Regions from separate parts of the Pantoea sp. AS142 genome, predicted to be linked through region 4. Evidence: predicted binding sites of a transcription regulator. Region 4 holds the regulator's gene; each other region holds the start of a gene.
What was found. Region 4 encodes CRP, which controls carbon source genes, mostly activating them, when cyclic AMP is high. Its sites were predicted from a motif close to ATGTGANNNNNNTCACAT; they were not measured.
Positions count from the first base shown of each region.

Region 1: adhE (bifunctional acetaldehyde-CoA/alcohol dehydrogenase) is a predicted target of CRP. The motif match lies at 2,965-2,982, and genes of this name have one in related genera.
Region 2: pth (aminoacyl-tRNA hydrolase) is a predicted target of CRP. The motif match lies at 4,129-4,146, and genes of this name have one in related genera.
Region 3: WFO64_RS16110 (CdaR family transcriptional regulator) is a predicted target of CRP. The motif match lies at 3,688-3,705, and genes of this name have one in related genera.

Region 1 is NZ_JBBCMO010000007.1:157,308-165,257, reverse strand. Features, by position in the region: gene WFO64_RS14435 (ABC transporter substrate-binding protein) at 1-1,508, opposite strand, end outside; gene WFO64_RS14430 (YchE family NAAT transporter) at 2,081-2,728, opposite strand; gene adhE (bifunctional acetaldehyde-CoA/alcohol dehydrogenase) at 3,190-5,877, shown strand; gene tdk (thymidine kinase) at 5,949-6,569, opposite strand; gene hns (histone-like nucleoid-structuring protein H-NS) at 6,979-7,389, shown strand; gene WFO64_RS14410 (NAD-dependent epimerase) at 7,469-7,950, opposite strand, start outside.
Region 2 is NZ_JBBCMO010000001.1:873,758-881,707, reverse strand. Features, by position in the region: gene lolB (lipoprotein insertase outer membrane protein LolB) at 1-475, shown strand, start outside; gene ispE (4-(cytidine 5'-diphospho)-2-C-methyl-D-erythritol kinase) at 472-1,329, shown strand; gene prs (ribose-phosphate diphosphokinase) at 1,466-2,413, shown strand; gene WFO64_RS04420 (GGDEF domain-containing protein) at 2,626-3,777, shown strand; gene ychH (stress-induced protein YchH) at 3,774-4,049, opposite strand; gene pth (aminoacyl-tRNA hydrolase) at 4,305-4,892, shown strand; gene ychF (redox-regulated ATPase YchF) at 5,001-6,092, shown strand; gene WFO64_RS04400 (LysR family transcriptional regulator) at 6,353-7,261, opposite strand; gene WFO64_RS04395 (hypothetical protein) at 7,260-7,625, shown strand; gene WFO64_RS04390 (M55 family metallopeptidase) at 7,662-7,950, opposite strand, start outside.
Region 3 is NZ_JBBCMO010000009.1:34,876-42,825, forward strand. Features, by position in the region: gene glnD (bifunctional uridylyltransferase/uridylyl-removing protein GlnD) at 1-847, shown strand, start outside; gene dapD (2,3,4,5-tetrahydropyridine-2,6-dicarboxylate N-succinyltransferase) at 931-1,755, shown strand; gene WFO64_RS16105 (DUF3461 family protein) at 1,980-2,372, shown strand; gene WFO64_RS16110 (CdaR family transcriptional regulator) at 2,432-3,589, opposite strand; gene degP (serine endoprotease DegP) at 3,775-5,220, opposite strand; gene dgt (dGTPase) at 5,355-6,845, opposite strand; gene mtnN (5'-methylthioadenosine/S-adenosylhomocysteine nucleosidase) at 6,938-7,636, shown strand; gene btuF (vitamin B12 ABC transporter substrate-binding protein BtuF) at 7,629-7,950, shown strand, end outside.
Region 4 is NZ_JBBCMO010000006.1:197,443-205,392, forward strand. Features, by position in the region: gene argD (bifunctional acetylornithine/succinyldiaminopimelate transaminase) at 1-628, shown strand, start outside; gene WFO64_RS13260 (YccS/YhfK family putative transporter) at 630-2,705, opposite strand; gene crp (cAMP-activated global transcriptional regulator CRP) at 2,763-3,395, opposite strand; gene WFO64_RS13270 (OsmC family protein) at 3,699-4,103, shown strand; gene WFO64_RS13275 (phosphoribulokinase) at 4,434-5,303, opposite strand; gene WFO64_RS13280 (YheU family protein) at 5,365-5,583, opposite strand; gene WFO64_RS13285 (hydrolase) at 5,588-6,604, opposite strand; gene WFO64_RS13290 (LysE family translocator) at 6,663-7,265, shown strand; gene WFO64_RS13295 (LacI family DNA-binding transcriptional regulator) at 7,267-7,950, opposite strand, start outside.

The sequences.
Region 1 (7,950 bases), on a different contig from region 4:
TCTTTGTCGAGTTGTGTTTCAGCCTGCTGATACAGGTCGGCGCGCTGCGCGTCGCTGCCCGCCGTCAGCGTTTCTGCCATCAGACGATCAAAGGTCGCGCTGCTGTAAAACGCGGTGTTAATCGAGGCGTTACTGATCAGCATGTTCAGGAAGGTTGAGGGTTCGTTGTAGTCGGCACACCAGGTGGCGCGCACCACGTCGTACTGCGCCTGATGACGGGTCTCCAGCAGGGTTTTCCACTCCTGATTCTGCAGCGTCACCTTAGCACCCAGGTTTTTCTGCCACATCGACGCGGCCGCAATCGCCTGTCGTTTGTTCTGATCGGAAGTGTTATAGAGCAGCGTAAAGGTCAGTGGATGGGCAGCATCAAAGCCAGCCTCTGCCAGCAGCTTCTTAGCGGCTTCATTACGCTGCGCCTGCGTCCAGGCGAACCAGGCAGGTGGAGTGAGTTTGATACCGGCGGTGAAAGGCGGCGTCAGGCTGTAAGCCGGAATCTGCCCCTGGGCCATGATCTTATTGGCAATCACCTCGCGATCGAGGGTCATTTTCAGTGCGGCACGCACCCGTGCATCGGTGAACGGCGGCTTTTTGTTATTAATTTCGTAGTAGAAAGTGCAGAGCAGCGGGCTGACCTTCACTTCATCACCCAGTTCTTTACGAAGCTTGCCAAACATCTCTGGTGGCACCGCACTGTTAGTAATATCCGTGCCGCCGCTGCGGTAGCGATTGATATCGCTGTTTTCAGAGGCGATCGGCAGGAATGTCCCCTGTTCAATCACTGTGTGGGCATTGTCCCAGTAGTGAGGATTGCGCTTCACGACAATTTTTTCATTCACCACCCAGTCGCTCAGTGTATAGGCACCGTTACCGATGTAGTGACCCGGGCGGGTCCAGGCTTCGCCCCACTGCTTAATGACCTGTGCATAAACGGGTTTCAGCGCCGTATGCGCTAGCATCGCCACCAGATACGGAACTGGTTCACTCAGGGTAATTTGCAGCCGATGGGCATCCAGCGCTTTTACACCCAACTGATCGGGTGACGCTTTACCGGCAAGAATGGCATCAATATTGGCAAAATGGGCTGCCTGCAGATAGCTGGAGTAAGGCGATGCGGTATCCGGGTCCACCAGACGGCGCCAGCTATAGACGAAATCAGCGGCGGTAACCGGCTCACCGTTGCTCCACTTCGCATCCTCCCGCAGATTAAAAATCCAGACGGTGGGTTGCGGGTTTTCCCAGCTTTTTGCGACGCCCGGAACGACCTGCCCGCGGTTATCGGTATTGACCAGGCCGTCCAGCAGGTTCTGAATAATATTGGATTCCGGCACGCCTTCAGTTTTATGCGGATCCAGTGAGGAGACTTCGCTTCCGTTATTGATCACTATCTGCTGTTGCGCTTCCAGCGCCGTACCCGGCGGAACCGTAGCGGCATAAGCCGGAGCAAAGGCCATTAACAGCACACCGGCGAGTGTCGAGCGCTGCTGCTGCAAATTTTCTATCCCAATCATGCGAAACGCCAACCCTTAATTAAGTATCCCGATAGGCTTAAGCAAAAAGCGTTCTCACTTTGGGCTTTCGGAGAAAAAAAATCACGATGGGCCAAAAATTATCAGAAGCCGCGAAGGGGCGCCAAAGCAAAATAGCTAAAATGTTAACTATTTCTCTTTTCTCATGAGTAATCATGCAGCGCAAGTGTTAATTTACGCTCTAAAAATACTATATCGATATGAAAAATAGAGGATTTATCTGGAACCCCCTCTCCGAAACAGAAGGCAGTGCTTAAAATCGTCAGTTTTGGCAATTATCTGGAAAAAGTTGGCTTCAGCATGATGAAAACGAGGCTGCTGGCTCTCATGTGGCGGTTTATGGGGCTGATTAGAAAATAGAAAGCAGATTGTCATGTGAAAATAGTGACATATTTTTGCAAAAATAAGTCTGTGAACTAACGCGCAGTAATGAAATTTATAATCGACTGTCTCTGTTAAGAATCGCGAATAATTGCAATGTAATGGTGCAATAAAAGAGCTTTTTGCACCATTATGAGTCACCCATCCACTTCACTGATTGAAATAAGTAGGCTTTAATTAAGCAGGCCGGGAAAAATGGACTTCATACCTGTGACAACAAATTCTATACCCAACGCCATAAGTAACAGACCCATGATGCGGGTAATGACATTGATACCCGTCTGCCCCAGAATACGCACCATCAATGGCGCGGCCCGGAACAGTAACCAGCAACAGAATGCAAAGATGGCGATCGCCAGCGTAAAACCCAGCAGGTTTAGCCAACTGTGGTAGCGGGTACTCCAGACTATCGTCGAGCTAATTGCACCCGGCCCCGCCATCAAAGGTAACGCCAGCGGCACAACACCCACGCTTTCTCGGATCGCCGTTTCTGACTTCTCCTGCTTGTTCTGCTTATCCTCCCCCAGCTTGCCGCTGATCATCGACATCGCAATAGTGACAACCAGAATCCCACCCGCTATGCGAAAAGAATCAATCGAGATGCCAAACACACGCAAAATCGCATCGCCGAGGAAAAGTGATGTCCAGAGGATAATGGCGACTGCCAGATTGGCAGTGAGGTTGGTTTTATTCCGCTCAGCCACCCCCTGGTAACGCGTCATGCTGATGAACACCGGAATAATGCCCACCGGATTGACCAGCGCAAACAGCCCGACAAAAAATTTTATATAGCCTGATAAATCTAACAGCGCAGGGTTCACGACTTACTCCGTACCACAGGGGGGGGAAAACGCGCCTAATGTATGTGAAAACAGACGCAGACGCCAGATGCTTACCCAGCTATTTATACTGATAGCGTGCCGATTATTTAGCGCTTTACGCCAGAGATTAAAAAGTGACTGGGTTTAGCCGCTGCCAGACTAACGCTCTGTAGGTTTAAACAGATTTGATGTGAGAAGCGATTATGGGGATGCTGAAAGGTGTCAGCTTGCGGTTAAATTGATCGTCATCAAAATTGGCCTATCCCAAACCAGGTACTCTTTTCTCAACGGAAGTATTAGCAGCCACGAACGACCCTTCGCGGATGGCAGCAGAAGACTAGTTTAGTAAACAGTTGAAAATCCTGGCGTTCCCTCCCAGCCAGACGCGTTATTGTAACGTGACTATACTCAGGATGCAGGAGTGTTTACTAAAAAAGTTTAACTTCCTTCAGGAGAACACCATGGCCGTAACTAATATCGCTGAACTCAATGCACTGGTTGAACGTGTAAAAAAAGCACAGCGTGAATATGCCAACTTTTCTCAACAACAGGTCGACGCCATCTTCCGTGCCGCCGCCCTCGCCGCCGCAGATGCCCGCATTCCGCTTGCCAAGATGGCCGTTGCCGAATCCGGCATGGGCATCGTCGAAGACAAAGTGATAAAAAATCATTTTGCTTCAGAATATATTTATAACGCTTATAAAGATGAAAAAACGTGTGGTGTGTTAGCCACTGACGATACTTTCGGCACCATTACCATCGCCGAACCCATTGGTTTGATTTGCGGCATCGTCCCGACCACCAACCCGACTTCAACTGCCATTTTCAAAGCATTGATCAGCCTCAAAACCCGTAACGGAATCATCTTCTCGCCACATCCGCGCGCGAAGGACGCGACAAACAAAGCGGCAGATATCGTATTGCAGGCCGCGATTGCCGCGGGTGCGCCAAAAGACATTATCGGCTGGATCGATGCCCCTTCCGTTGAGCTTTCAAACCAGCTTATGCATCACCCGGACATCAACCTGATTCTCGCCACCGGCGGTCCAGGCATGGTGAAAGCGGCTTACAGCTCCGGTAAACCAGCGATTGGTGTGGGTGCCGGTAATACGCCGGTCGTGATTGATGAAACCGCCGATCTGAAACGTGCCGTTGCTTCAATTCTGATGTCGAAAACCTTTGATAACGGGGTGATCTGCGCCTCTGAACAATCAGTGATTGTGGTTGATTCGGTCTATGACTCAGTGCGTGAACGTTTCGCCAGCCATGGCGGTTACATGTTGCAGGGTGCCGAACTGAGTGCGGTGCAGAATATCATCCTGAAGAATGGCGGTCTGAACGCAGCCATCGTCGGTCAGCCGGCATTCAAAATCGCGGAGATGGCCGGTATCAGCGTGCCACCGAGCACGAAAATTCTGATTGGCGAAGTTAAACTGGTGGATGATTCTGAACCGTTCGCCCATGAAAAACTCTCACCAACGTTAGCGATGTATCGTGCGAAAGATTTCCAGGATGCGGTAGATAAAGCCGAAAAACTGGTCGCCATGGGCGGTATCGGCCATACCTCGTGTCTCTATACCGACCAGGATAACCAGACTGAGCGCGTTCACTACTTCGGCGACAAAATGAAAACCGCACGTATTCTGATCAATACACCAGCCTCGCAGGGTGGGATTGGTGACCTCTACAACTTTAAACTGGCACCCTCTCTGACGCTGGGTTGTGGTTCATGGGGCGGTAACTCTATTTCTGAGAACGTCGGTCCAAAACACCTGATTAATACCAAAACTGTCGCCAAGCGAGCTGAGAATATGTTGTGGCATAAACTTCCTAAATCCATCTACTTCCGTCGGGGTTCACTGCCAATTGCGCTGGAAGAAGTGGCAACGGACGGTGCAAAACGTGCTTTTATCGTTACTGACCGCTTCCTGTTCAATAACGGCTACGCTGACCAGGTTACCCGGGTACTGAAATCACACGGTATTGAGACTGAAGTTTTCTTTGAAGTTGAAGCTGACCCGACGCTAAGCATCGTGCGTAAAGGGACAGAGCAGATGAACAGCTTTAAACCGGATGTCATCATCGCTCTGGGCGGCGGTTCCCCAATGGATGCCGCAAAAATCATGTGGGTGATGTACGAACATCCGGAGACCCACTTTGAAGAACTGGCGTTACGTTTTATGGATATCCGTAAACGTATCCACAAGTTCCCGAAAATGGGCGTCAAAGCACGCATGGTTGCCATCACCACCACGTCCGGTACCGGTTCAGAAGTGACGCCATTTGCCGTCGTTACCGATGATGCGACAGGTCAGAAATATCCACTCGCTGACTATGCGTTAACACCTGATATGGCGATTGTTGATGCCAACCTGGTGATGGATATGCCGCGTTCACTTTGCGCCTTCGGCGGTCTGGACGCGGTGACCCACGCGCTGGAAGCCTATGTTTCAGTACTGGCAAATGAATACTCTGATGGACAGGCACTGCAGGCACTGAAACTGCTGAAAGAGAACCTGCCAGCCAGCTATGCCGAAGGCGCTAAAAATCCAGTGGCACGTGAGCGCGTACACAATGCCGCGACTATCGCCGGTATTGCGTTTGCCAACGCCTTCCTCGGGGTCTGTCACTCAATGGCGCATAAACTGGGTTCAGAGTTCCATATCCCACATGGTCTGGCCAACGCCCTGTTAATCTCGAACGTTATTCGCTACAACGCGAATGACAACCCGACTAAACAGACCGCTTTCAGCCAGTATGATCGTCCACAGGCTCGTCGTCGTTACGCCGAGATTGCTGACCATCTGGGTTTGAGCGCCCCGGGCGACCGCACCGCGCAGAAAATTGAAAAGTTGCTGGCCTGGCTGGATGAGATTAAAACTGAACTGGGTATTCCAGCCTCTATCCGTGAAGCCGGTGTTCAGGAAGCGGACTTCCTGGCGAAAGTCGACAAACTGGCTGACGATGCGTTTGATGACCAGTGTACCGGCGCTAACCCACGTTATCCGCTGATTGCAGAGCTGAAACAGATTATGCTCGATACTTTCTACGGTCGTGAATTTGTCGAACCGTTCTCGAGCATAGCCGAAGCGGTAGCTGAGCAGCCAGTAAAAGGTATCAAAATTGATAAGAAAGCGAAGAAAGTCTGATAGTACCATTTTGACTGTCTGATAAAAAAACCCGCCACGGCGGGTTTTTTGTTACCTGAACAATAGCCCTGTTAATTCAGGTGAGTCTTTGCGCCATGAATCGCCTGCAACGATCCCTGCTCGATAGCCTGTTTATAATGCTTACGGCAGACTGAAATATAGCTTTCGTTACCGCCAATCACCACCTGCTCACCCTCACTGAAGGGCTTTCCCTCGCTATCCAGTCGCAACACCATGCTGGCCTTGCGGCCACAGTGACAGATGGTTTTGAGTTCAACCAGCTTATCTGCCCATGCCAGCAGATACTGGCTGCCAACAAACAATTCACCGCGAAAATCGGTTCGTAGTCCATAGCAGAGTACCGGAATCTCAAGATCGTCTACGACATCAGAGAGCGATTTAACCTGCTCGCGGGTCAGGAACTGACTTTCATCAACCAGCACGCAGTGAATAGGCTGCGCTGCATGTTGAGCAGCAATGTCGCTGTAAAGTGAGGTGTGCGCATTATACAGCAAAGCCGGTGACGAGAGGCCGATGCGGGAACTCACTTGCCCGGCACCAAAGCGGTTATCGATTTCAGCAGTGTAGACCAACGAACGCATACCGCGCTCATGATAGTTATATGAGGATTGCAGCAGTGCGGTCGATTTTCCTGCATTCATAGCAGAGTAATAAAAATAGAGTTGTGCCATAAGCGCGTATCTTCATCAGGACTTAACGGAATGGCGCGCATATTAACACAAAGTGCCAGCAGTACGTTGCGGTTGATGGATGAATAGAGCGCAACGGCTGCCGATTTATACCTTCACAGGCAGTTTCCAGCGCCTGTTATCTGCACTGCCAGCGTGGATAAGCTTTGCTTATTTAATCGTCAAAAAAAGGAATGACACTTTTGTTACTTAAGAAATACATTAAATTTATTTGATATGAAGCCAAAGGAAAATATTTTTTATTCGGCATAATCGTGAATTTTTCACACGGAATTATTTTTGGTCATCACTATAATTGGCAGTCAGAATATATTTATGATTGAAGTTATTTAGTGTCACCACTACTATTAGCGGGCAACACAACTTTTCCCCTTATTCAGAGACCAGGACAATGAGCGAAGCACTAAAAGTTCTTAATAATATCCGTACGCTGCGCGCCCAGGCCAGAGAGTATTCCGTTGAAACACTGGAAGAGATGCTGGAAAAACTGGACGTGGTGGTCAAAGAACGCCGCGAAGAAGAGTCGCATTTTCAGGCAGAAAATGAAGAACGCACCCGTAAGCTTAATCAGTATCGTGAAATGCTGCTGGCCGATGGAATCGACCCGAATGAACTGATTAACACGCTGACCGCTGCCACCCGAGCTGCGGCAAAAGGCAAACGCTCAGTGCGCCCGGCAAAATATGGTTATACTGATGAAAAAGGTGAGTCCAGAACCTGGACCGGTCAGGGACGTACGCCAGCCGTGATTAAAAAAGCGCTGGAAGAACAGGGTAAAAAGCTGGACGATTTTTTATTGTAAGAGCATGCCTCTTCGCTGTCTCAGCGAAAGCGCGCCTGATACGCAACAAAAAAAGGAAGCCGGAGCTTCCTTTTTTTAATCAGACTTGGTAATAATCCTGATACCAGTCAACGAATTTTTTAATGCCCTCTTCAACCCCGGTCTGCGGTTTAAAACCTATTGCCTTAAACAGGGCTTCGGTATCGGCACTGGTTTCCAGTACATCACCAGGCTGCATTGGCATCAGATTTTTCCTCGCGGTAATACCCAGTGCTTTTTCAAGTGCTTCGATATAATTCATCAACGTAACAGGCTGACTGTTACCGATATTATAAACACGATAAGGCGCTGAACTGGTTGCTGGGGTACCGGTTTCAACTGTCCAGTTGTCGTCTTGCTGCGGAATAACATCCTGCAGGCGGACAATGGCTTCTGCAATATCGTCAATATAGGTAAAGTCGCGTTTCATCTGGCCCTGGTTATAAACATCAATCGCTTCACCGGCAATCATTGCACGGGTGAATTTGAATAATGCCATATCCGGACGGCCCCACGGGCCATAGACGGTAAAGAAGCGCAATC
Region 2 (7,950 bases), on a different contig from region 4:
GCACTACCAGACCCGCGGTGCCTTTGCCTACCTTTCCGACAAGCAGAAAGTCTATGCCCGCTTTAACTGGCAGCAGACCGCACCCGATCGCTATCGCCTGTTGCTGACCAATCCGCTCGGCAGTACCGAACTGCAGCTTGATGCACAAGGTTCAGTGGTGCAGATCGTCGATAACAAGGGCAAGCGCTACGTCAGCAACGATGCGCAGAAAATGATTTCGCAGCTGACCGGCATGAACATCCCGCTGGCCAACCTGCGCCAGTGGATGATGGGTCTGCCAGGCGATGCCAGCGACTATCAGCTTAACGAAAGCTATCAGCTACGCAGCCTGAACTATAGCCGCGACGGTCAGAACTGGCAGGTTTCTATCGCGGGTTACGACAGCAAAGTCACCCCGCCGCTGCCGTCCAGCCTGGAACTGAAAGAGGGTGATCAGCGGATTAAACTGCGTATGGACGGCTGGACCGTTCAATGATCACCCACTGGCCTGCCCCGGCAAAACTGAATCTTTTTCTCTACATCACCGGCCGTCGTCCCGACGGCTATCACAACCTGCAGACGCTGTTTCAGTTTCTGGATTACGGTGATCAGTTGCAGATTACCGTTGATCACAGCGATTCAATTCAGCTGTTAACACCGGTGGCAGGCGTCGCGGATGCGGACAACCTGATTGTGCGCGCCGCGAACATGCTGAAGCAGGCGGCGCTGGTCAACCATCGCCTGCCCGCGCGCGCGGGGGCGCAGATTGCCATCGAGAAACGGCTGCCCATGGGCGGCGGCATTGGTGGCGGCTCTTCTGATGCGGCGACCGTGCTGGTCGCGCTGAATCATCTGTGGCAAACCGGCTTCACACCGGATGAGCTTGCGGCTATCGGCGTAAAGCTGGGCGCCGATGTGCCGGTGTTCGTTAAGGGCTTTGCGGCCTTTGCACAGGGCGTGGGTGAACAACTTCAGCCCGCAGAGCCGGAAGAAAAGTGGTATCTTGTCGCGCATCCCGGCGTAAACATCAGCACCCCAGTGATATTCAACGACCCCGAACTGACGCGCGATACCCCATCGCGCAGTTTATCGACGCTTTTAGCCTTACCCTTCGCCAATGATTGTGAAGCAGTGGTAAGAAAACGTTTTCGTGAGGTTGATGAGCTTGTTTCCTGGCTGCTAGAATACGCGCCGTCACGCCTGACTGGCACGGGCGCTTGTGTGTTTGCTGAATTCGACACCGAGTCCGCTGCCCGTCAGGTGCTGGAGCTTGCCCCGAATGGGGTGCGCGGATTTGTAGCCCGGGGCGTAAATGTTTCGCCGCTACAGCGTACCCTGCGAGGCGATTAGCGAATGCGTGACAGTGTCACCACGTTCCGGACGCTGCACCTTTCGCATCAACACACCCGTGTGAACGTTCATGACCGTACGCGCCGGTTACAGTCATGCCGTTCATTCTCTGGACGCAAAGCCTGAGGTTCTTCTCGTGCCTGATATGAAGCTATTTGCTGGTAACGCCACCCCGGAACTAGCACAACGTATTGCCAACCGCCTTTACACCAGCCTGGGCGACGCCGCTGTCGGGCGTTTCAGTGATGGTGAAGTGAGCGTACAGATCAACGAAAATGTACGCGGTGGTGATATTTTCATCATCCAGTCCACCTGTGCTCCCACCAACGATAATCTGATGGAACTGGTTGTGATGGTCGACGCGCTGCGTCGTGCTTCTGCTGGTCGTATTACCGCAGTCATCCCCTATTTTGGTTATGCCCGTCAGGATCGCCGCGTGCGTTCTGCGCGTGTGCCTATCACCGCTAAAGTAGTGGCAGACTTCCTTTCCAGCGTCGGTGTTGACCGTGTTCTTACGGTTGACCTGCACGCCGAGCAGATCCAGGGCTTCTTCGACGTCCCGGTTGATAACGTATTTGGCAGCCCGATCCTGCTGGAAGATATGATGCAGATTGGACTGGAAAACCCGATTGTTGTTTCTCCCGATATTGGTGGCGTAGTACGTGCTCGTGCTATCGCTAAGCTGCTGAACGACACCGATATGGCCATCATTGATAAACGCCGCCCTCGCGCGAACGTTTCTCAGGTGATGCACATCATTGGTGACGTTGCTGGCCGCGACTGCGTGCTGGTCGACGACATGATCGACACCGGCGGCACGCTGTGCAAAGCGGCTGAAGCGCTGAAAGAGCGTGGTGCCAAGCGCGTGTTTGCTTATGCGACCCACCCGATCTTCTCCGGCAATGCGGTTGAAAACCTGCGTAAATCTGTACTCGACCAGGTGATCGTCTGCGATACCATCCCACTCTCTGAAGAGATTAAGTCACTGCCAAATGTACGCACGCTGACCCTATCTGGCATGCTGGCAGAAGCGATTCGCCGCATCAGTAACGAAGAGTCTATCTCGGCGATGTTCGAGCATTAATCTTCGTTAAACCGGGCTCTGTGCCCGGTTTTTTATGCCTGCCTTTCTTCCGATTAACGCGCTTCTTTTTCTGAGTTTTCCGCGATAAATTTCCCCTCAATCACCGATTTTCAACGCCACTCACTCTTTTAATAAAACACTGCGTTCACCGCTTCTGCACTGTGCCGTTAAGTGGTAATTTGCAGCGCACACCTCACAAGAACCTGACCACCATGAGCCTCGATATCTATACATTATTTATTTGCGAGCTTAATGTGCTGGGGTTTCTGAGCATCATTATGATTTTTGCCTGGATCGGATCGCAGTATGACCGGGTTCTTGGCTTCACCTGCCTGTCACTTGTTTTTACCCTGATTGCCGTATTTCTGAGTAGCCTGCGTAGCAGTGGTCTGCACTTTCTGCCGGTTGCAGTCGGTAACGTGTTAGTGATGCTGGCTTATGGCGGATTAGTAAATGCATTCCGGCACTTCTGCGGCAAACCCATCGGCACGCACTGGGTGCTGGGCGCCCTGATCTGGGCACTCCTCTGCTGCTTTCCGGCATTCTATTACAGCTTACCCAAACGGGTGCTGGTACTCTGCATCGCCTGCATCGCCTACACCACCGCACTGATTCAGCTGGTCTGGCTGGCACGAGACACGCTGAAAGCCACTTTCTGGCCTGCGCAGTTACTGCTGTGGATCCATCTGCTGTTTCACATTTTCCGTCTGTTACTGGACCCGGCGATTCCCAGCACTCAACCTGGCGCGATTGGCGGGTCGAATTTCTCGGTTTACGTTATCCTGGAATCGATTCTGTTTGTGATCGGGCTGACGTTTACCATAATGGCGATGGTCAATGAACGGATGCAGGTCAGCTTAAAACATGCCTCTCTGCACGATCCACTGACCAGCGTCTGGAATCGTCGTGCCTTATTTAATGAAGCAGAGAAGATTGTGGCGCGTTGCCGCCGTCAGAAACGGCCTTTTAGCGCGATACTGTTCGATCTGGATCATTTCAAGAGCATTAATGATCGTTATGGCCATCATCAGGGTGACCAAATTTTGATCCATTTTTGCCGGATTGTCAGAGAGTTACTGCCGTCTGAAGGGCGTTTTGCGCGATTAGGTGGAGAGGAGTTTGCGGCGATAATTCCGGCAGGGTCCAGGGAAGCAGAAGCGTGGTGTGAGGTCATCCGGCTGGCAGTCTGTGCGTCGCAACCCAATTCAATCACCTATTCGGTCAGCATTGGCTTTGCCACTGTCACGCACCACCAGCAGGATTTTGAAGATTTACTGGCATTGGCGGATGCGGCGCTCTATCACGCCAAGGCCAGTGGCCGGAACTGCACAGCGCAGCATCCCTTGCCAGCCGCCCCCCGTTAAGGGTGTGAATTGGGCGATCGGCGGCAGCGTTTGTCATAGTGACGCAGCCAGTAGTAACGATCTTCAATCTTCTCTCGCCCACTGACGCGCGCACCCACCAGCCACAGCAGTGCACCCAGAAAGATGCTGAAAATGGCACCCTGCGCCAGCGACTGTGGCAGGTCGAGCGCGGGAAGCTGGTTCATAATGGAACAGCCAATGCCCAGCACCATTGTTACTAATCCCAGTACCATCAAGCAGTTACCCGCTACGCGGCAGTGTTGATGTTTCATGCTGCACCTCCATCCATATGAGTTAATAACCGCACACAATGTTAAGTACGGTAAGTTTAGGCAATGGCTGAAGGCAGCGTTGCGGACTGGATCACACATCAGCCATAAAGAATGCACTGGCCCTGCTTGCAGCTCGTTGATTTAGATAGAAAATGACTAATCACTATCCTGAACCATTTTGATGCTTGTGCTTTGTCATCTCGCCTGTGGCGAAGTAAACTAACGCCCTTTCGCGATAACAGCAGGATAATCATTGTGAGCAGCATTAAACTGATTGTGGGCCTGGCCAATCCGGGCGCTGAATATGCCGCCACGCGCCACAATGCGGGTGCATGGTATCTGGAGTTACTGACTAAGCGCCACAATCAGTCACTGAAGGAAGAAGGCAAATTCTATGGCTATACCGCCCGCCTGGCGATAGCTGAAGAGGATGTGCGCCTGCTGGTGCCGACCACCTTTATGAACCTGAGCGGTAAAGCGGTGGCAGCGATGGCGACCTTTTATCGCCTCGCACCGGAGGAGATCCTGGTGGCGCACGATGAACTCGATTTGCCGCCCGGCGTGGCTAAATTCAAGCAAGGCGGCGGGCATGGCGGTCATAATGGGCTGAAAGACATCATCAGCAAACTGGGCAACAACAACAATTTCCATCGGCTGCGCATCGGTATCGGGCATCCTGGCGATCGCAACAAGGTGACCGGATTTGTGCTGGGCAAGCCGCCCGCCAGTGAGCAGAAGCTGATTGATGATGCTATTGATGAAGCGGCGCGCTGTACCGAACTGTGGCTGAAAGAGGATCGCATCAAGGCGATGAATCGGCTGCACGCCTTCAAGCCTGCTTAAACGCCCGAATCGTCACAATTCCGTGTATAATGCGCGAAATTTTTCCATTCGTCTCCGACTGCCCGCCTTCTGGCGCGCTGTCCATCCAGTTATAAAGGGTATTAAACCATGGGATTCAAATGCGGTATCGTGGGCCTGCCGAACGTCGGTAAATCCACTCTGTTTAACGCGCTGACTAAAGCGGGCATTGAAGCGGCTAACTTCCCCTTCTGCACCATTGAGCCAAACACCGGCGTGGTGCCGATGCCTGACCTGCGTCTCGACCAGCTTTCTGAGATTGTTAAGCCGCAGCGCGTGGTGCCGACTACCATGGAATTCGTCGATATCGCGGGCCTGGTAAAAGGCGCGTCAAAAGGTGAAGGCCTGGGCAACCAGTTCCTGACCAACATCCGTGAAACCGAAGCGATCGGTCACGTGGTGCGCTGTTTTGAAAACGACAACATCATCCACGTTGCAGGTAAAGTGAACCCGGCTGAAGATATTGACGTCATCAACACTGAGCTGGCGCTGTCCGATCTTGAGACCTGTGAACGTGCGATTCAGCGTGTGCAGAAGAAAGCTAAAGGCGGTGACAAAGATGCCAAAGCTGAACTGGCTGCGCTGGAGAAGTGCCTGCCGCACCTTTCTGAAGCGGGCATGCTGCGTTCACTGGATCTGGATGCGGATGACAAAGCAGCCATCCGCTATCTGAGCTTCCTGACCCTGAAACCCACCATGTACATTGCTAATGTTAATGAAGATGGTTTCGAGAACAACCCGTACCTGGATCAGGTGCGCGCTATCGCCGAAGCAGAAGGTTCAGTCGTGGTGCCCGTATGTGCCGCCGTTGAGTCGGACATTGCCGAGCTGGAAGATGAAGATCGTGAGGAGTTCATGGCGGAGCTGGGGCTGGAAGAGCCGGGCCTGAACCGCGTTATCCGCGCCGGTTACTCCCTGCTGAACCTGCAAACCTATTTCACCGCAGGCGTGAAAGAAGTCCGTGCATGGACCATCCCGGTTGGCGCGACGGCTCCTCAGGCAGCCGGTAAAATCCATACCGATTTCGAGAAAGGCTTTATCCGCGCCCAGACCATCGCGTTTGAGGACTTTATCGCTTATAAAGGCGAGCAAGGTGCTAAAGAAGCCGGCAAGATGCGTTCAGAAGGTAAAGAGTACATCGTGAAAGATGGCGATGTGATGAACTTCCTGTTTAACGTCTAAATAAGTTTTGTTGTCTCATGAGATTTCATTAAATCTCATGAGAATCACAGAAACCATTCAATCCACGCAGTTGCGTGGATTTTTCATTTGAACGCCGTCTCAATCGTGTCTGTCCACACATTTCACCAATGCCGCAATTATTACCTAAAAAAGGTTCTCTGTTCTGGCTTGGTTCTTTCTTCTGCAAAAGTCAGCGCACGAATCTGAAGCTGACTGAGCACACCCCCTTCCCTTGCTCTTCATTTGAAAGCGGCGCGTGTTCAGCCACGAATAAACTGCGCTTCACACTGCCGGGCGATCTCCCACAATCTGTTACGGATGACCTGCTTAAGTTGCAGAGTGGACTGCGACTGTGGCTGGTCACGGCGGCTGATCAGCATCACTTCAAACGGCAGGGGTTGGGCTATGGGTAGCAGCTTTAGCTGTTCGGCATAACGACAGGCGGTGAAGAGATCCACGACGCCCATGCCGCCGCCGGCCAGCACCATATCCGCAATCACCGAATAGGTTTTAATCGACAACGAGACGGCGGGATTCAATTTTTTATCGCGCAGCGCACGGTGAAGTACGCGTCCAAGCGGATCCTGAGCCTGCATCATCAGTAAATTATTGTGGCATAACCATGCCAGCGTAACGGGTTCATTACGGGGATGATTGAGTGGTAACAGCGCGACCATGGAAGACTGAAACAGAGGTTCAGCCAGAAGATCCGCATCGACCTGCTGACCAAAAACCAGCGCGAAATCGAGCTGATTATCCAGAATCATCTGGCATAAGGTACTAAAGTGCTCGGTGACCAGTTCGACACTGACCGAGGCCATCTGTTGCCGCCAGGTGACCAATGCGGGTGCCAACACCATCTGACCAAACGCGTGGGCCGCGCCGACGCGGACTAATTGCCCTTCGCCACGCCGCAGCTGTTCGGTGAGCTGGGTGATAGATTGCAGGCGCTGGCAGAGATCGTCTATTTCCGGCAGAAGGCGTCGCCCTTCTGCCGTCACACTCATTCCCTGTACACGTCGCTCAAACAGCGCAAATCCCAATTGCTGTTCAGCATGATTCAGCACACGGCTGATATTCGGCTGCGAGACATTAAGCAAGCGCGCCGCAGCGCTGATGCTGCCGGTTTGTACGATGGCCTGAAAAACCTCTATATGGCGGAGCCGCATGAATATTTACCCTGGATGGAATACCGAAAACGGGGGCCTCTCCGACAGTCTGCACAATCAGGTCCAGACGCAGGGTGAGAGAGCAATCAATATCCTGTTGCAAAAACTGTACCGCAAAACCGGTGCAGGCTCAGTGGCCTGTATCGCCCCCATCCGCACCCGGCAGTCCCGTCTGAAGCCTCTGCAGAGAGCGGGGGTCGCACTGCCGTTGTGCAGCAAAAGGAGCCCTGGGCAGACGCGCGGGTTCAGCGGGTTTAAGCCAGCAGCAATCCTGACTCGCCTGCGTGAGGATGCGCAGGCACAGCCCGCAGTACAGGCGTGTGCCTGGCAGCGCGGTCTCAGGAGAAAAGGAAAGGCAGCCTGAACGGGCTGACGTTGCATGCAGCCCGGGATAATTTCGCTATGACTGGGTACTCGCCAGATAGGAGAATGCACTGAGTAGGCTGATCAACGTCTCCATTTTCTCCGCCTGATAGCCCACGGTAACGGCGTCAAGGCGCGTGACGCCAGGGATCAAACTGAACAGATCGGCCAGCACCGGTTTAATGGCCTGAAGCCGCATAGCGTAAGGCGCCGTCAGGCGGGTCGTGCTCGCCTGAGGGGGATGTTGCAGTGCAGCACTTGCCGCGGCACAAATCGCACGCTGTGCCGCTGTCGGACTGATGGATTCCGCGCAGGTATGCGAAATG
Region 3 (7,950 bases), on a different contig from region 4:
GAAGCAGAGCCTGTTGCGCGAGCTGTTTTTCGCTACCGAGAAACAGCTGCGACGCGGCATGGAAAACAGTCCGGATCTGCGTGAACGGGTGCGTCATCATCGCCTGCAGGCGCTGGCGCTGCTGCGGATGGACAACATTGATGAAGAACGTCTGCACCAGATTTGGAAACGTTGCCGCGCTGACTACTTCCTGCGCCATACGCCGAATCAAATCGCGTGGCATGCCCGCCACTTACTGGTTCACGACCTGAAAAAACCGCTGGTGCTGGTCAGCCCGCAGGCCACGCGCGGCGGCACCGAAATCTTTATCTGGAGTCCCGATCGCCCGCACCTGTTTGCTGCCGTCGCCGGTGAACTCGATCGCCGCAATCTCAGCGTACACGACGCGCAGATCTTCACCAGCCGCGATGGCATGGCCATGGATACTTTTATTGTCCTGGAACCGGATGGCAGTCCGCTTTCTCCGGATCGCCATCCGATGATCATTCAGGCGCTGGAGCAGGCGATAACCCAGTCAGAGTGGGTACCGCCACGTACCCGCCGTCCGTCAGCCAAACTCCGGCATTTCAGCGTGGATACCGAGGTCAATTTCCTGCCAACGCATACCGATCGTCGCAGCTACCTGGAACTGGTGGCGCTGGATCAGCCAGGCCTGCTGGCAAGAGTCGGCGAAGTCTTTGCCGATCTCGGTGTCTCACTGCATGGCGCACGCATCAGCACCATCGGCGAGCGGGTCGAAGATTTGTTTATTCTGGCCAACAGTGAACGTCAGGCGCTGGATGAAGAAATGCGCAAAGCGTTGCAACAACGGTTGACAGAGGCCCTTAATCCAAACGATAAAGTGTGACCAGACTCGATTTGTAAACATTATTCTCTTTACTTGTGTCGGGGTATTCCCCGGCATCGCACATGACAGATCAGGAAAAAAATATGCAACAGTTACAGAGCGTTATTGAATCCGCCTTTGAACATCGCGCTGATATCACACCTGCCAGCGTCGACAGCAAAACCCGTGACGCCATCAACCAGGTGATTTCCCTACTGGACAGCGGTGCACTGCGCGTTTCTGAGAAGATCGACGGCGAATGGGTAACGCATCAGTGGCTGAAGAAAGCAGTGCTGCTCTCTTTCCGCATCAATGACAATCAGGTGATGGAAGGCGCAGAAACCCGCTTTTACGACAAAGTGCCGATGAAATTTGCCGGCTGGGATGAAGCACGTTTCAAAGAAGCCGGTTTCCGCGTCGTACCGCCCGCGGCTGTGCGTCAGGGTGCCTATATCGCCCGCAACACGGTGCTAATGCCTTCTTACGTCAACATTGGCGCCTTTGTAGATGAAGGGACCATGGTGGATACCTGGGCGACCGTGGGTTCCTGTGCGCAGATTGGTAAAAACGTTCACCTTTCTGGCGGCGTGGGTATCGGTGGCGTGCTGGAACCGCTTCAGGCGAACCCGACCATTATCGAAGACAACTGCTTCATTGGCGCACGTTCTGAAATCGTTGAAGGCGTGATTGTTGAAGAAGGTTCAGTGATTTCAATGGGCGTTTACATCGGTCAGAGCACCAAAATTTATGACCGTGAGACCGGTGAAGTGCATTATGGCCGCGTTCCTGCTGGTTCAGTGGTGGTCTCCGGTAATCTGCCGTCTAAAGATGGCAGCTACAGCCTCTACTGTGCCGTGATTGTGAAAAAAGTGGATGCAAAAACGCTGGGCAAAACCGGTATCAACGAATTGCTGCGCACCATCGACTGATTTAAGTGACGGGCTGGAAACCAGCCCGTCATCTTTTCTTTACAGATATTCTAAAATAACATGCTTCGCGCCGCGAATTAACTGGTGCGTTTAGTTTTTATCCAGGTCATAATCCGCGCCAGTTAAATCCTGTCGCGCAATATTCATCCCGCTTATTTATGCCTACAGTTGTCTGACGTCATGAACAAGACTGCGCGCTTCTCACTTTTGATGGAAACAACGCTATGTATGACAATCTGAAAAGCTTAGGAATCAGTAATCCGGACGACATCGATCGTTACAGCCTGCGTCAGGAAGCCAATAACGACATTCTGAAAATCTACTTCCGCAAAGATAAAGGCGAATTTTTTGCGAAGAGCGTCAAATTCAAATATCCGCGCCAGCGCAAAACGGTTGTTGCCGATCACGCGACCCAGGGCTACAAAGAAGTTCAGGAAATCAGCCCGAATCTGCGTTATGTCATCGATGAACTGGATCAGATTTGCCAGCGCGATCAGGTTGAAGTGGATCTGAAAAGCAAAATTCTGGATGACCTGCGCCACCTGGAAAGCGTGGTTTCCCACAAAATCACCGAAATTGAATCGGATCTGGAAAAATTAACCCGTAAAAGTCGTTAATTTCCTGCCAGACGAGAGAGGCCAGCATTGCTGGCCTTTTTTATGCTGAAATCTGCACTTCAGCCCTGCTCATCCAGTTGCAAAGCCACGTAGAGCAACAGCCTGTCATCAAAATGGCCAAGATTCAGCCCGGTCAGTTCAGAAATCCGGTTTAGCCGGTATTCAAGCGTATTTCGATGAATGAACAGCGCACGTGCGGTGGCGCTCGGCTGGACGTTATGGGTGAACCAGGCGATCAGAGTGCGGCGCAGCAAGCCGTTATTATCCATGCTCTTGAGCTTCGCCAGTGGCCGGGCGAGTTCATTGGCCTGCCAGCCACCACGCAGACTGTCGAGCAGCACGGGCAGCACCAGATCCTGATAAAAATAGCTGCGCACCTCAGGCATCCGTTGTTTGCCTACCATCATCGTGGTGCGCGCCGTCCGGTAAGAACGTGCGATGCTGCCGGGCCCGGTAAAGAAGTTGCCCAGTGCGATACGCATCCGAAGATGACCACTCTCTTTCATCCGCTGTAGCAACTGCCCTACGCGGCGGCAATGCTCCTCCTGATCGTAACGACCATGCCCATTAAGGGCGGGTTTCAACACCACCATTTCGGTCAATGACACAATAGCGATCAGATTATCGCGCTCCGGTGTGGTCAGTAGCGTTTGCAACTGCTGTAACTCTGACATCGCGCTGTCAACGCCAAGCTGACCGCTATCCACCTCCACCACGGCTACCACCCTTGGCTGATTGAGATCGATGCCGAGCCGCTGCGCCCATTCAGTCAACTGTGGAGACAGGGTATCACTGCGGATCAGATTCAGTACCAGCTCTTCACGCAGACGGCTGTCCTGCGCAAGCATATGCAGTAGCCTCGCCTGCTCCAGCATCATCTCCGCGGTCATGCAGACCAACTCGCCATAGTGCCGCAGTGCCAGCGGCTCACCAGTCAGGCCAATCACCCCGACAATGTCACCATCAATGCGTAGCGGCAGGTTAATGCCAGGCCGCACGCCATGAAGATGTTTAGCCACCGCCTCATCGATGTCTACTACGCGCCCCTGAGAGAGCACCAGCAACGCCCCCTCGTGCAACTCCCCAATACGTTCCCGGTCACCGCTACCGATAATCCGACCCCGCGCATCCATCACGTTGACATTGCTGTCAATAATTTTCATGGTGCGCGCCACGATATCCTGTGCCAGCCGGGCATCAAGGTGATAGGTAGCCATCCATTACTCCTGCAAAGAAGGGGGGAGAAACAGAATACGCAAGCGCTGCACGCAGAACATTGTGCAACTGCACAGAGCCAGGCCGTCATTTGCCGAATTTGCGGCAAACATCACACTCTGTCGCGGCAGAAATTGGACATAAAAAAGGCGGACCGCAGTCCGCCTCTGAGTCAGTTATTGTTCAGTTATTGCATCAGCAGATAGATACTGCTGTCACCGCGCTTCACATTCAGCGCCAGAACCGACGGCTTGGTGTCGAGGACTTTGCGCAGTTCACCCAGATTGGTCACTGCCTGCTGATTAACGCCCTGGATAACGTCGCCCTTTTTCAGGCCGATACGCGCCGCGGCACTGCCCGGTTTCACGTTTTCAACCCGTACACCTTTAGTACCCGCTTCGATATTGCTGAGATCGGCGCCTTCGATGCCATTGTAGATGGTCGCGGACTGCACTTTCGCCTGGCTGCTCTGCTGTAATTTAACAGAGACATCCACCGGTTTGCCGTCACGCAGCAGCCCCAGTTTCAGGGTGGTACCAACCGGCAGTGAACCCACTTCTGCACGCAGCGACGCAAAGCTGCTTAGCGGTTTGCCGTTCATCGAGACAATCACGTCACCCGCTTTAATGCCCGCTTTGGCGGCTGCAGAGTCTGGCAGCACCTGACTGACAAAGGCACCACGCTGTGCGTCCACTTTCATCGCTTTTGCCAGCTCGGAGTTCAGTTCAGTACCCTGTACGCCCAGTTCACCGCGTTTCACCTGGCCAAACTCAACCATCTGAGCTGTCAGGTTTTTCACCATGTTGCTGGGGATAGCAAAGCCGATACCGATGTTGCCGCCATCCGGTGCCAGAATGGCGGTGTTAATCCCAATCAGTTCACCGTTGAGGTTAACCAGCGCACCACCGGAGTTGCCCCGATTAATGGCCGCATCCGTCTGAATAAAGTTTTCGTAGTTTTCCACGTTCAGGCCGCTGCGTCCCAGTGCCGAGACGATTCCTGAGGTCACCGTTTCACCCAGACCATAAGGGTTGCCGATTGCCACGGTATAATCACCGACGCGGAGGTTGTCAGAGTCAGCTAATTTCACTGCGGTAAGATTTTTGGCTTCCTGCAGCTGAATCAGTGCAATGTCAGAGCCTGGATCTTTACCGATCACTTTTGCGTCATAGCGACGACCGTCACTGAGCTGTACCTGAATTTTGGTGGCATTATTCACCACGTGATTATTGGTCACCACATAGCCTTTTTCGGCGTTAATGATCACGCCCGATCCCAGAGCTCGGAATTTTTCCTGCTGGGTATCAGGGGCTGGCGCACGGCCGTTACCACCTGCACCGTCGCCGCTTTGGCACATTGGTGAACCCTGGAACGGTGAACCGTCCTGGCAGAATGGCGAATTGTCGCCAAAGAATTGCTGAAACTGCTGCGGCATGCGCGGGGTTTTCACCGTGGTGCTGCCCTCGACGCTGATACTAACCACAGACGGCATCACCTTCTCCAGCATGGGTGCCAGGCTTGGCTGGTTCTGGCTATCAGAAGAGGCCGTTTGCGCAGCAGAAACAGTAACAGGGGCGAGTGCCATGCTCAGGCTCAACGTCAGCGCACTTAACATTAAAGTCTTTGTTTTCATTTTTCGTTTCTCTATAAGATTACTGTTCAGACCATTGCTGTGGTCGAAAGGTGAGATAAATGTTTTAGCGCGAAGTTCCTTTAAAATTTTAAGTCAAAGGTAAAAAATTATTCGCGCTCCTTACAATTGGCGACTTATTCTACCGCCATCAGCCGCCGGTACTCATCCCAGGCATAGAGATCGGTCATGCCACTGATATAATCCTGAATAAGCCGGAAGCGATAATAACGTTCCCACAGCAACCGCTGATATTTATGTTCTACTACCAGATTACGCATTTTATGCAAATAGGCTTTGCGGTGTTTACCGGAAAGTTTATGGAAAAGCCGGGTTTCAATCGGGTGCTGACGCAGGAAGTCTTCATTTATCAGCGTGGTAAAGGCTTCATAATTAAGGCGCATCAGTGGCTGATAGATCTCCAGCAGTCCTTTAATCACCCGGTATCCCTGTAACTCCAGCTGCTCTACTTCCGAGTGATTAAAAACCTGCTGGCGGGCAACAGTCTTGAACAGTTGCAGTAAGCGGCCCTCTTCACCCTCGTCTTCCAGTAGCGCATGGTTGAAACTTCCATCGAATATTGCAGGCAGATTATCAACAAAACGTTTTACAGCGTAGCTCACCAGCACGCTCTGAACATTTACGCGTAATGACATAAAAAATTGATCGCTGCGACTTCGCCGTTTTTTACTACAGGCTTCACGCCAGGCTTCACCAATAGTCCGGCTAAAAGCGTCATTATTTTTGACCGGCCCCCAGGCTTTATTAAGGAACTCATACAAACTTTCAACATTAAAGATATCTTTTTCTACAGCGTCGTCCAAATCGGCAATGCAATAGGAGATATCATCCGCGGCTTCCATTATATAGGTGAGTGGGAAGCGATGGTGCTCTTCCATATTGGTGGCAGCACGCAAATCGGCAATATAATCCTGCTCAGAGAGATAAAACCCAGGTTTCTTCATTAAGGCGCTAAATTCGGCGGGCTTTTCTCCCTGCCACCAGGCGGGTGCGGTATATTTCAGGATGCAGGCGACCTGAGAATAACTGAGATTCAGTTGCAGCAGTGTATGCACCATTCGAATTGCCTGCGCGTTGCCCTCAAAATGACAGAGGTCCTGGCGGATCATGGCGTTGAGTTGATCAAAGGCCTTACGCTGCGCATCACCTTCCACGCCCGCTACCAGCGGATCAACCAGCTCGGCTGCGAGATTATCTTCAAACCAGTCGTTAATGGCCGCCTCGCCAAAATGGCCAAACGGCGGATTACCCACGTCATGCAGCAGACATGCCATCTCAATCAGACTTTCAAACGCGCCTTCCAGCTCATCCAGACCATACTGCGCCAGCCCGCCCTGCATCTTCAGAGTTTGCAGGATCTCTTTGGTGATGTAGCGCCCGGTCTGCTGCACCTCCAGCGAGTGCGTCAGGCGGGAGCGGACTGCGGCATTACGCTCCAGCGGAAAGACCTGCGTTTTTTGCTGCAAGCGCCGGATCGCGGCGGAATTAATAATCCGTCCGCGGTCGCTCTCAAAATGGCGGGTAATGTAATATTCGCCTTCCGGATCTTTTCGACTGGTATAAGGGCGCGAGAAGCTGATCTTCTTCCTGAAATTGATCGCAGACATAAATTACCCCTTATTTTTTCGTGAATTAATCCCCTGAATGCCATGGTAGACTATGCCCTAAATTTTGATTCTTTACATTAGCGGAACTCACTATGAAAGCAGGCATTATTGGCGCGATGGAGCAGGAAGTCACACTGCTGCGCGACAAAATTGAAAACCGTCAAACGCTGTCGCTGGCGGGTTGTGAAATTTATACCGGCACCCTGCAGGGCGTTGAGGTGGCACTGCTGAAATCGGGCATTGGTAAAACTTCTGCCGCGCTGGGTACCACACTGCTGCTGCAGCTTTGCAAACCAGATGTGGTGATCAACACCGGTTCGGCTGGCGGTTTAGCGCCGTCGCTCAGCGTTGGCGATATCGTGGTGTCAGAAGAAGTGCGTTATCACGATGCTGACGTTACCGCGTTTGGTTATGAGCCGGGTCAAATGGCGGGTTGTCCGGCCGCGTTTGTAGCAGACAGCAAGCTTATTGCGGCGGCGGAAGCCTGCATTAAGCAACTGGATCTGAATGCCGTACGCGGTCTGGTGGTCAGCGGTGATGCCTTTATCAATGGTGCCGAACCTCTGGCACGCATTCGCAATCTGTTCCCGCAGGCGATTGCCGTTGAGATGGAAGCAACCGCTATCGGTCACGTCTGTCATCAGTTCCAGGTGCCGTTTGTGGTGGTCCGCGCGATTTCCGATGTGGCCGATAAGCAATCTCACCTCAGCTTTGATGAGTTCCTTAGCGTTGCGGCGAAGCAATCTTCGCTGATGGTGGAGAACCTACTGGCGCATCTGGCGCGTGGCTAAAACGCTGCTGCTCTGCTGGCTGCTGCTGTTGAGTGGCGGCCTGTTCGCTTCCCCACCGCGTGTTATTACCCTCGCCCCCCATCTTACTGAACTCGCCTTTGCTGCCGGGATTACACCGATTGCGGTCAGCGCCTGGTCCAATTACCCGCCGCAGGCGAAACAGATTGAACAGGTCGCAAACTGGCAGGGCATCAAGGCCGAACGCATTTTGCAGCTCAAACCGGATCTGGTATTAGCCTGGCGTGGCGGTAACCCGCAGCGGCAAATTGACCAGTTGCAGCAGCTCGGCGTGCCGGTTAAATGGATTGATCCGC
Region 4 (7,950 bases):
GGGCGGCGTGGTACCCGCGACCCAGGAATTTATGCAGGGACTGCGTGAGCTGTGCGATCAGCATCAGGCGCTGCTGGTGCTGGATGAAGTACAGAGCGGCATGGGACGCAGCGGTAAGCTGTTCGCCTATGAGTATTATGGCGTCCAGCCCGATATTCTGACCTCTGCCAAGGCGCTGGGCGGCGGTTTTCCAGTCAGCGCCATGCTGACCACGAACGAGATCGCCTCGACTATGGCGCCGGGCGTGCATGGCACCACCTATGGCGGCAATCCACTCGCCTGTGCTATTGCCGAAACTGCGCTCGATATCATCAATACCCCGGAGGTACTGGCGGGCGTGGAAAGGCGTCGTCAGTACTTTGTCACGGCGCTGCAGGCCATCGACGCGAAGTATGATCTCTTCAGCGACATTCGCGGCAAGGGTCTGCTGATTGGCGCGGCACTGAAACCCCAGCATGCCGGTAAGGCGCGCGACATCCTGAATGCCGCCGCCGCTGAAGGTGTCATGGTGCTGGTCGCCGGAACCGACGTGATGCGTTTTGCCCCATCACTGATCATTGAGCCTGCCGACATCGAAGAGGGCATGAGCCGCTTCGCCACGGCCATCAGCAACGTACTCAACGGCTGATTTAATTTTTACGTAAGCGTCTGATCAGCCAGCGGCCATGTTGGGGTCGCTGGCTCCACGCCAGCGATGAAATGGTATGCATTACGCTCAGATGATCGAGAATGCGCCGCACATGCTGTTCCACCACCGTAACCGGCCCCTCACTGATGTTCTCCAGCTCATCCAGTAGATTGACCTGGGAGCTTGCACCATCATATTCCAGCCGCTGCTGGCACCGCTGCAGTGCGATTTCACAGGATTGCAGGTAACGCTCAGCCAGCGAGGCCGTGAGCATGGTGTGCTCACGTGCCAGAATCGTCATCGCATTGATATGCTCGACGATAAACTGACTGTGGGTGACCCAGAGCCGCATATCTTTAAGATACTGGGCGTTAAACGCGGGTTCCTGCATCGCCTGATTCAGTGAGTTAAACAGCGCATTATGGGCCTGATTAACCTGCACGCGCTGATAGGCGAGTTTCCCTGGCGACTGTTCGTCGCCCAGCAACAGCCGCAGCGCATCCTGATAGGTCTCCAGCGCGTCATGGGCGTTCTGCCGCAATAATCCGCTCTGCCACTGTGGCCACAGCCACAGCATCCCGCCAAAGGCAATCAGACAGCCCATCAGCGTATCCATCAGTCGCGGCAGCAGAAACTGCGCACCATTCAGCGACAGCAATTGCAGCGAGTAAACCGCCGTAACCGTAAAGCCAATCATCGACCAGCCATAGAACTGGCGGGTGAAGCGATAGCTGATGAACGTTATCGCCAGCATGGTCAGCAGCACCAGCGATTCCGGCACCGCCAGGCGTAGCGTGGCGGCCGCGATCACCAGCCCCGCAAAGGTGCCCAGCGCCCGGTGCTGAATGCGGACACGGGTGGCGCTATAGCCGTTCTGGCTGACGAACATAATGGTCATCAGGATCCAGTAGGGTTTGGGGATGTTGAAGAACAGCGCCAGCGCGCTGCCCAGCATCAACATCACCGCAAAGCGACCCGCCGTGCGCAGTGCCGACGAGCGAAACGAGAGGTAACTGCGCAGCGCCGGTAACAGCGGCAGTCGGCGCTGACGGTCGGCCATCAGATCGCGCTGATAAAGCGGTTTCTGCGTGCGCAGCACCCGCGCGATACGGTTGAAGTGGTAGAGGCAGAAGTTACCCACCGGATTGTCGGGATGCTGATGGGTGATCTTCTCCAGCGCGCCGAGCTGTTTATCCATCGCAAAGCGATCGGGTAACTGGTGATAGAGAATGTTATCCGCCAGCACCCGCAGTCGGGCCGAGATAGTTTTGGCATTCCAGCGGATCACCGCTTCGGCATGGCTCTGCTCGACCAGCTTCTGCACCTCTTCCGGCCGATGGAGGCTGACTGAGATATGCTCCTGCAAATCCAGCGCCACCTGAAAGGCGCGCGTCAGCCGTTTATGACTGTGATCGCGGCTTGCCGACAGCATATGCATCTGCTGATAACAGGTGGTGATGAGGTCGACCACTTTCTGCTGGCGAGCCAGCAGCGGCGGTAGCGCCTTTTCCGGATCGGTCAGCTGCGTCAGCAGGGTATATTTGGCGTCACAATAGTTAGCCAGTTCACGGTAGATCAGGCTCAGGCTTTCGCGCATCGGCTGCTCTTTCCACAGCCAGAACCAGAACCAGTTAAACAGCCCATACCATAACGTGCCGCCGATATAGAGCAATGGGGGAACATAGATTGGCATGCGGCCAATCAGGCTCAGGGTAAAGATGGCGGCGATAAGGGTGCCGGGCAGCAGGCGACCATGCAGCGGGCTGATCTCCCCGGTGACGCCGAGCAACAATGGCATGGCGAACAGGATCAGCGGCAGGGGAATAGCATGCAGGGTGAGCCACTGAATCAGAAAGCTGCCGAGGGCAAACAAGCTGCCGCCAACAATCAGACGTTTAAAGAAGCGTTTATGCGGCGTATCCAGCCCGGCGATATTGCAGCAGGCGGGCACTAACGAGAACAGCAGACCTTTTTGCAGGTCGCCAGCCAGCCAGCCCAGCGCCACAGGCAGACAAAGCACCAGCGTTTGCCGCAAGGCATAGTTAACTTCAGGATGGTAAATAATTCGACGCCACATCGGCTCAACACAAACAATAACGGCGTGATGTTGCCATCACGCCGTGGGTGACAGGAATTAGCGGGTGCCGTAAACGACGATGGTTTTGCCGTGTGCGGAAATCAGGTTCTGATCTTCAAGCATCTTCAAAATACGGCCCACGGTTTCACGTGAACAACCAACAATCTGACCAATTTCCTGACGAGTGATTTTAATTTGCATGCCGTCGGGATGCGTCATGGCATCTGGCTGCTTCGCCAGGTTAAGCAGGGTCTGTGCAATGCGTCCGGTCACGTCGAGGAAAGCGAGGTTACCTACTTTTTCAGACGTCACCTGAAGGCGACGCGCCATCTGCGATGAGAGTCGCATCAGGATATCGGGGTTAACCTGGATCAGTTGACGGAATTTTTTGTAAGAAATCTCCGCCACTTCACACGCGCTTTTCGCACGTACCCAGGCGCTGCGCTCCTGGCCTTCTTCGAACAGGCCAAGCTCACCAATAAAATCGCCCTGATTCAGGTAAGAAAGAATCATCTCTTTGCCTTCTTCATCTTTAATCAGAACCGCGACGGAACCTTTCACGATGTAGTAGAGCGTTTCTGCTTTTTCACCTTGATGAATCAGCGTACTTTTGGATGGATACTTGTGAATATGGCAATGGGACAGGAACCATTCGAGTGTAGGGTCTGTTTGCGGTTTGCCGAGAACCATTCGCTATTATCCTCTGTTGTAATCGTGCCCAAAATACAGGGGGCAGTTTTCCCTGTCAGGCGGTGAAAGCTTTAAGCGTTTCCATTTCAGGAAATCATTCGGGCCGCATCAGGCGCAGTGCGCATCATTCTTCCCGGCTTCGCCATCGGGTGACGAAAAATATTTTCAGCACTGTTTGTAGCACAGCTTTTGTCGACTGTCTTCTGTTGTCTCGCTTCAGCTACAGGCGGATTTCTCTGGATTGCTGTTTACCTGGCGAAAGCGTACGCTGGCGACAAAACAGCGTATTCCGGAGCAAAAATCATGCAGGCAAGAGTGAAATGGGTAGAAGGGTTGACATTTCTCGGAGAATCCTCATCCGGCCATCAGATACTGATGGATGGAAATTCGGGTGATAAAGCGCCCAGCCCAATGGAGATGGTGCTGATGGCGGCGGGTGGATGCAGCGCGATTGACGTAGTATCAATTCTGCAAAAAGGCCGCAACGATGTGGCTGATTGTGAAGTAAAACTGACCTCAGAACGTCGTGAAGAGACGCCGCGAATCTTTACGCACATCAACCTGCATTTTATTGTGAGTGGCAAAACGCTCCAGGATAAAGCGGTCTCACGCGCAGTGGATCTTTCTGCTGAAAAGTATTGCTCTGTTGCCATCATGCTGGGTAAAGGCGTCACCCTTACCCACAGCTATGAAGTGATCGAACTGTAATAGTCGGAGGGGCTTTTTAGGGGCAATGGCAAAAACGGATTCGTGTAGTCTTAAGACCGTGCCTGCGCAGTGAACCGGGTCAGATCGAAACGTCGCTTAAGCCAATCCCTGGCCGCTCCGGTCCGCGCGATTACGCACCTCATCCCTGAGGTGCGCCCGTAGCCGGGCCAACGCTTTGCGTTGTTCAAAAACGCTCCCGGCGTTTTTGTCCCCTGGCGCAGGACGCTTTCCTGCTCAGACCCGGTTCCCCACGTGTTAAGCTTTTTCGCTGCTGTAAGACTCACCCTGCATTGGCATTGGCATTAGTCTGATGAGGTCCTTTCTGACCTTTTATTCAATGCGTTTACCTTCCATCAGCCGCTTCACCAGCGGCCCCATAATCAACTCCATCGCCAGACCCATTTTGCCGCCCGGCACCACCAGCGTATTAATGTGCGAGATAAACGAACCCTGCAACATTGCCAGCAGATAGGGGAAGTCGATATCTTCCACCGCCTGAAAGTGAATCACCACAAAGCTCTCATCCAGTGACGGAATGGCACGGGCGGCGAACGGATTCGAGGTATCCACGGTTGGGACGCGCTGAAAGTTGATATGGGTGCGTGAAAACTGTGGGGTAATGAAGTTGATATAATCTTCCATCGATCGCACCACTGAATCCATCACCGCTTCACGTGAATGACCGCGTTCACCGGTGTCCCGCACCAGCTTCTGAATCCACTCCAGGTTAACAATCGGCACCACGCCGACCAGCAGATCAACCTGTTCCGCCACGTTATGCTGCGCCGTCACTACGCCGCCATGTAGTCCTTCATAGAAGAGAATATCAGTGTCCTGCGGCAGCGGCTGCCACGGTGTAAAGGTGCCGGGCACCTGATTCCACGGTACCGCTTCATCGTAGGTGTGCAGATATTTACGCGCCTGTCCCTGTCCGCTGTGACCATACTCTCTAAAGCTCTGTTCCAGCAGGCCAAAATCATTGGCTTCGGGGCCGAAGTAACTGACATGACGTCCTAAATCGCGCGCCTTACGAATCGCCATATCCATTTCAGGGCGGGTAAAGCGGTGAAAGCTGTCACCTTCCAGCTCCGCTGCATTGAGGTCGAGTTGCTGAAAGATTTTACGAAACGCGAGGCTGGTGGTGGTGGTTCCTGCGCCGCTGGAACCGGTCACCGCGATAATAGGATGACGTGCAGACATAGAAAAGCTCCCTGTGAGGTCGGGTGACAGGCATTGTTATCATGAAATGGTGTTGGGTGCATCAGCCACGAAATTCTTTGCGCGGCATGATATTGACCGATTCGTGCAGCTCCGACCACACCAGTACCACTTCACCGCTTTCCAGCTGACGTCGCACATCGGCTACCTTATCCAGCAGGCTGCGCTCCTGCTCACCATAGTCCGTGCCTTCGCGCAGCACAAAGGTTTCAATCAGATTTTCAAGGGTCTCAGGTGAGACCTGTTGCCAGGGAATAATCACGAGATCAGTTATCCAAAAAAGGGGCGATCCACTGGGGAATGCGCTGTTCCAGCCACATTTCTGGCTGGCGTAACGTCCCGCCGACAAAACCAACATGGCCGCCATGGGGCGTCAGTTGATAGGTAATAGTGGCAGATAATTGGCTACTGTGCGGGATCACCTCATCACTCATAAAAGGATCATCTTTGGCGTGGATGATCAGCAGCGGTTTCTCTGCGTGTTTCAGCCAGGGCATGGCGCTGGCACGGTGATAGTAATCTGTCGCATCCACAAAACCGTGGGCGCGGGCGGTAATCGCATCATCAAAATCGCGCAGGCGCCGTAGCGCTTTCAGCTGCGCCAGATTAATCGGCAGCGTATCCGGCCAGGCGTGCAGTTTGCGGCGGGCATTTTTCTTTAGCTGCGCCAGCAAATAGTATTGATAGAAACGTGAGAAGCCACGTTCCAGTTTAACGCTACAGGGCTCCAGCAGCAGTGGTGCTGAGACAATGACGCCGGCATCGACTTCGGCGGTTGCGCCCTGCTGGCCCAGCAGACAGCCCAGCATATTGCCGCCCAGCGAGAAACCGACGGCGGCGGTGGGCACGCGGCCCCAGCGGGTGTGCAGCCAGTGCAGGAAAAAGCGGGCATCTTCGGTTTCGCCAGAGTGATAGATGCGGTTCAGCCGGTTAGGTTCACCGCTGCAGCCACGAAAATGCATCACCACTGCCAGCCAGCCGCGTGCGCGGCAGATCGCCATCAGACCATGAATATAAGGGCTGTGAAAACTGCCCTCCAATCCATGAAAAAGCACCACGCGGGGTTTATGCTGCGCACATTGCGGGTCTTCGCTCCAGGCAAGATCGACGAAGTCGCCATCGGGCAGGTCGAGTCGCTGCCAGTGGGGATCGACCGTGATACGGCGCCGTAACAGGCGCGGCAGCAGGGTCTGCAGGTGCGCGTTACGCAGGCTGTCAGGCGGTGTGAAATGCTCGTTTTCCGGTTCGGTAAATTTCATCTGGTAAAAGCTTGTCTGTTCCATATCACACTGTTAGCTTCGATAAGTTTTTTCTTGCAGGGGTAAGGAGTACCCGATTGCCATGGAACTGAGTCTTTTCTTATCAATGTTGGGATTTCTTTGGGTCGCGGCTATTACGCCTGGACCTAATAATATGTTACTCACCGCCTCGGGCGCTAATTTTGGCTTTCTGCGCACCATTCCGCTGATGATCGGCATCATGATCGGTATGCAGGTGATGCTGCTGATGGTCGCCTTTGGCGTAGGCGGTCTGATCTTGCTCTATCCTTCGCTGCACCTGGTGCTGAAAATTGCCGGTAGCCTCTATCTGCTCTGGCTGGCATGGAAGATAGCGACGTCCAGCTATGAAAAGCTGGAAACCGATCGGGCACCGGATACACCGATGCCGTTCTGGCAGGGCGGATTGTTGCAACTGATCAATCCCAAGGCCTGGCTGATGGCACTGGGCGCAGTCGCCAGCTTCAGCCTGGCCGGTGACGCTTATCGTCATTCCGTGATAGCGATAAGCATCGGCATGTTTCTGGTTAATCTGGTATCGGGCGTGATATGGATGGGATTTGGCGCGATGATCGGCCGCATTCTGCGCAGCCGACGCGCCTGGAAAATGTTTAACCTTGCCATGGGTCTGCTGACCGCCGCCTGCGTATTGTTAATCTGGCACTGAGTTAGCTGGATGCGCGTTCAACGCGTTTCCAGGGCAGCACCTCACGGATCACCGGTGCGTTCGGCTGACGTATTTTCTGCAGCAGTAGCTGAACGCTGCGCGCGCCCAACTCGTTCATTGGCTGCTCAATGGTGGTCAGCGGCGGATTCAGGCTGCGGGTAAACGACACGCCATCAAAGCCGACCACCGCCAGATCTTCCGGCACGCGCATACCCGCTTCCAGTGCCGCGTGGACTACGCCCACCGCCAACACATCTGAAACCGCAAATACCGCGTCCGGCGGTTCGGGTAGCGCCATGAATTCCCTTAGCGCCTGGCTGCCCGCCTCACAGGAAATTTCGTGGGTATAGGCGATACCGGACCATGCATACCCCAGCTCATCAATCGCCTGCCGGTAGCCCTTTTCACGATGATGCGAGTAAAGGTAACGCATATCGCCATTGACCAGCCCGATGCGTTTACGCCCTTTACCGGCGAGATAGTGGACGGTGTCTCGGGCTGCCTCCAGGTGATCAATGCTGACCGAGGAGGCGGGGATATCCGGATCAAACTCACAGCACTGCACCCAGGGCGCACCGGCGATCAGCGCCTGCAAATCCGGTAAGCCTGAGGCAGCATCCATGGTAATGACACCATCTACCACTTTCCCGGTCAGCAGGGAGAGATAAGCGGCTTCCCGCTGAAG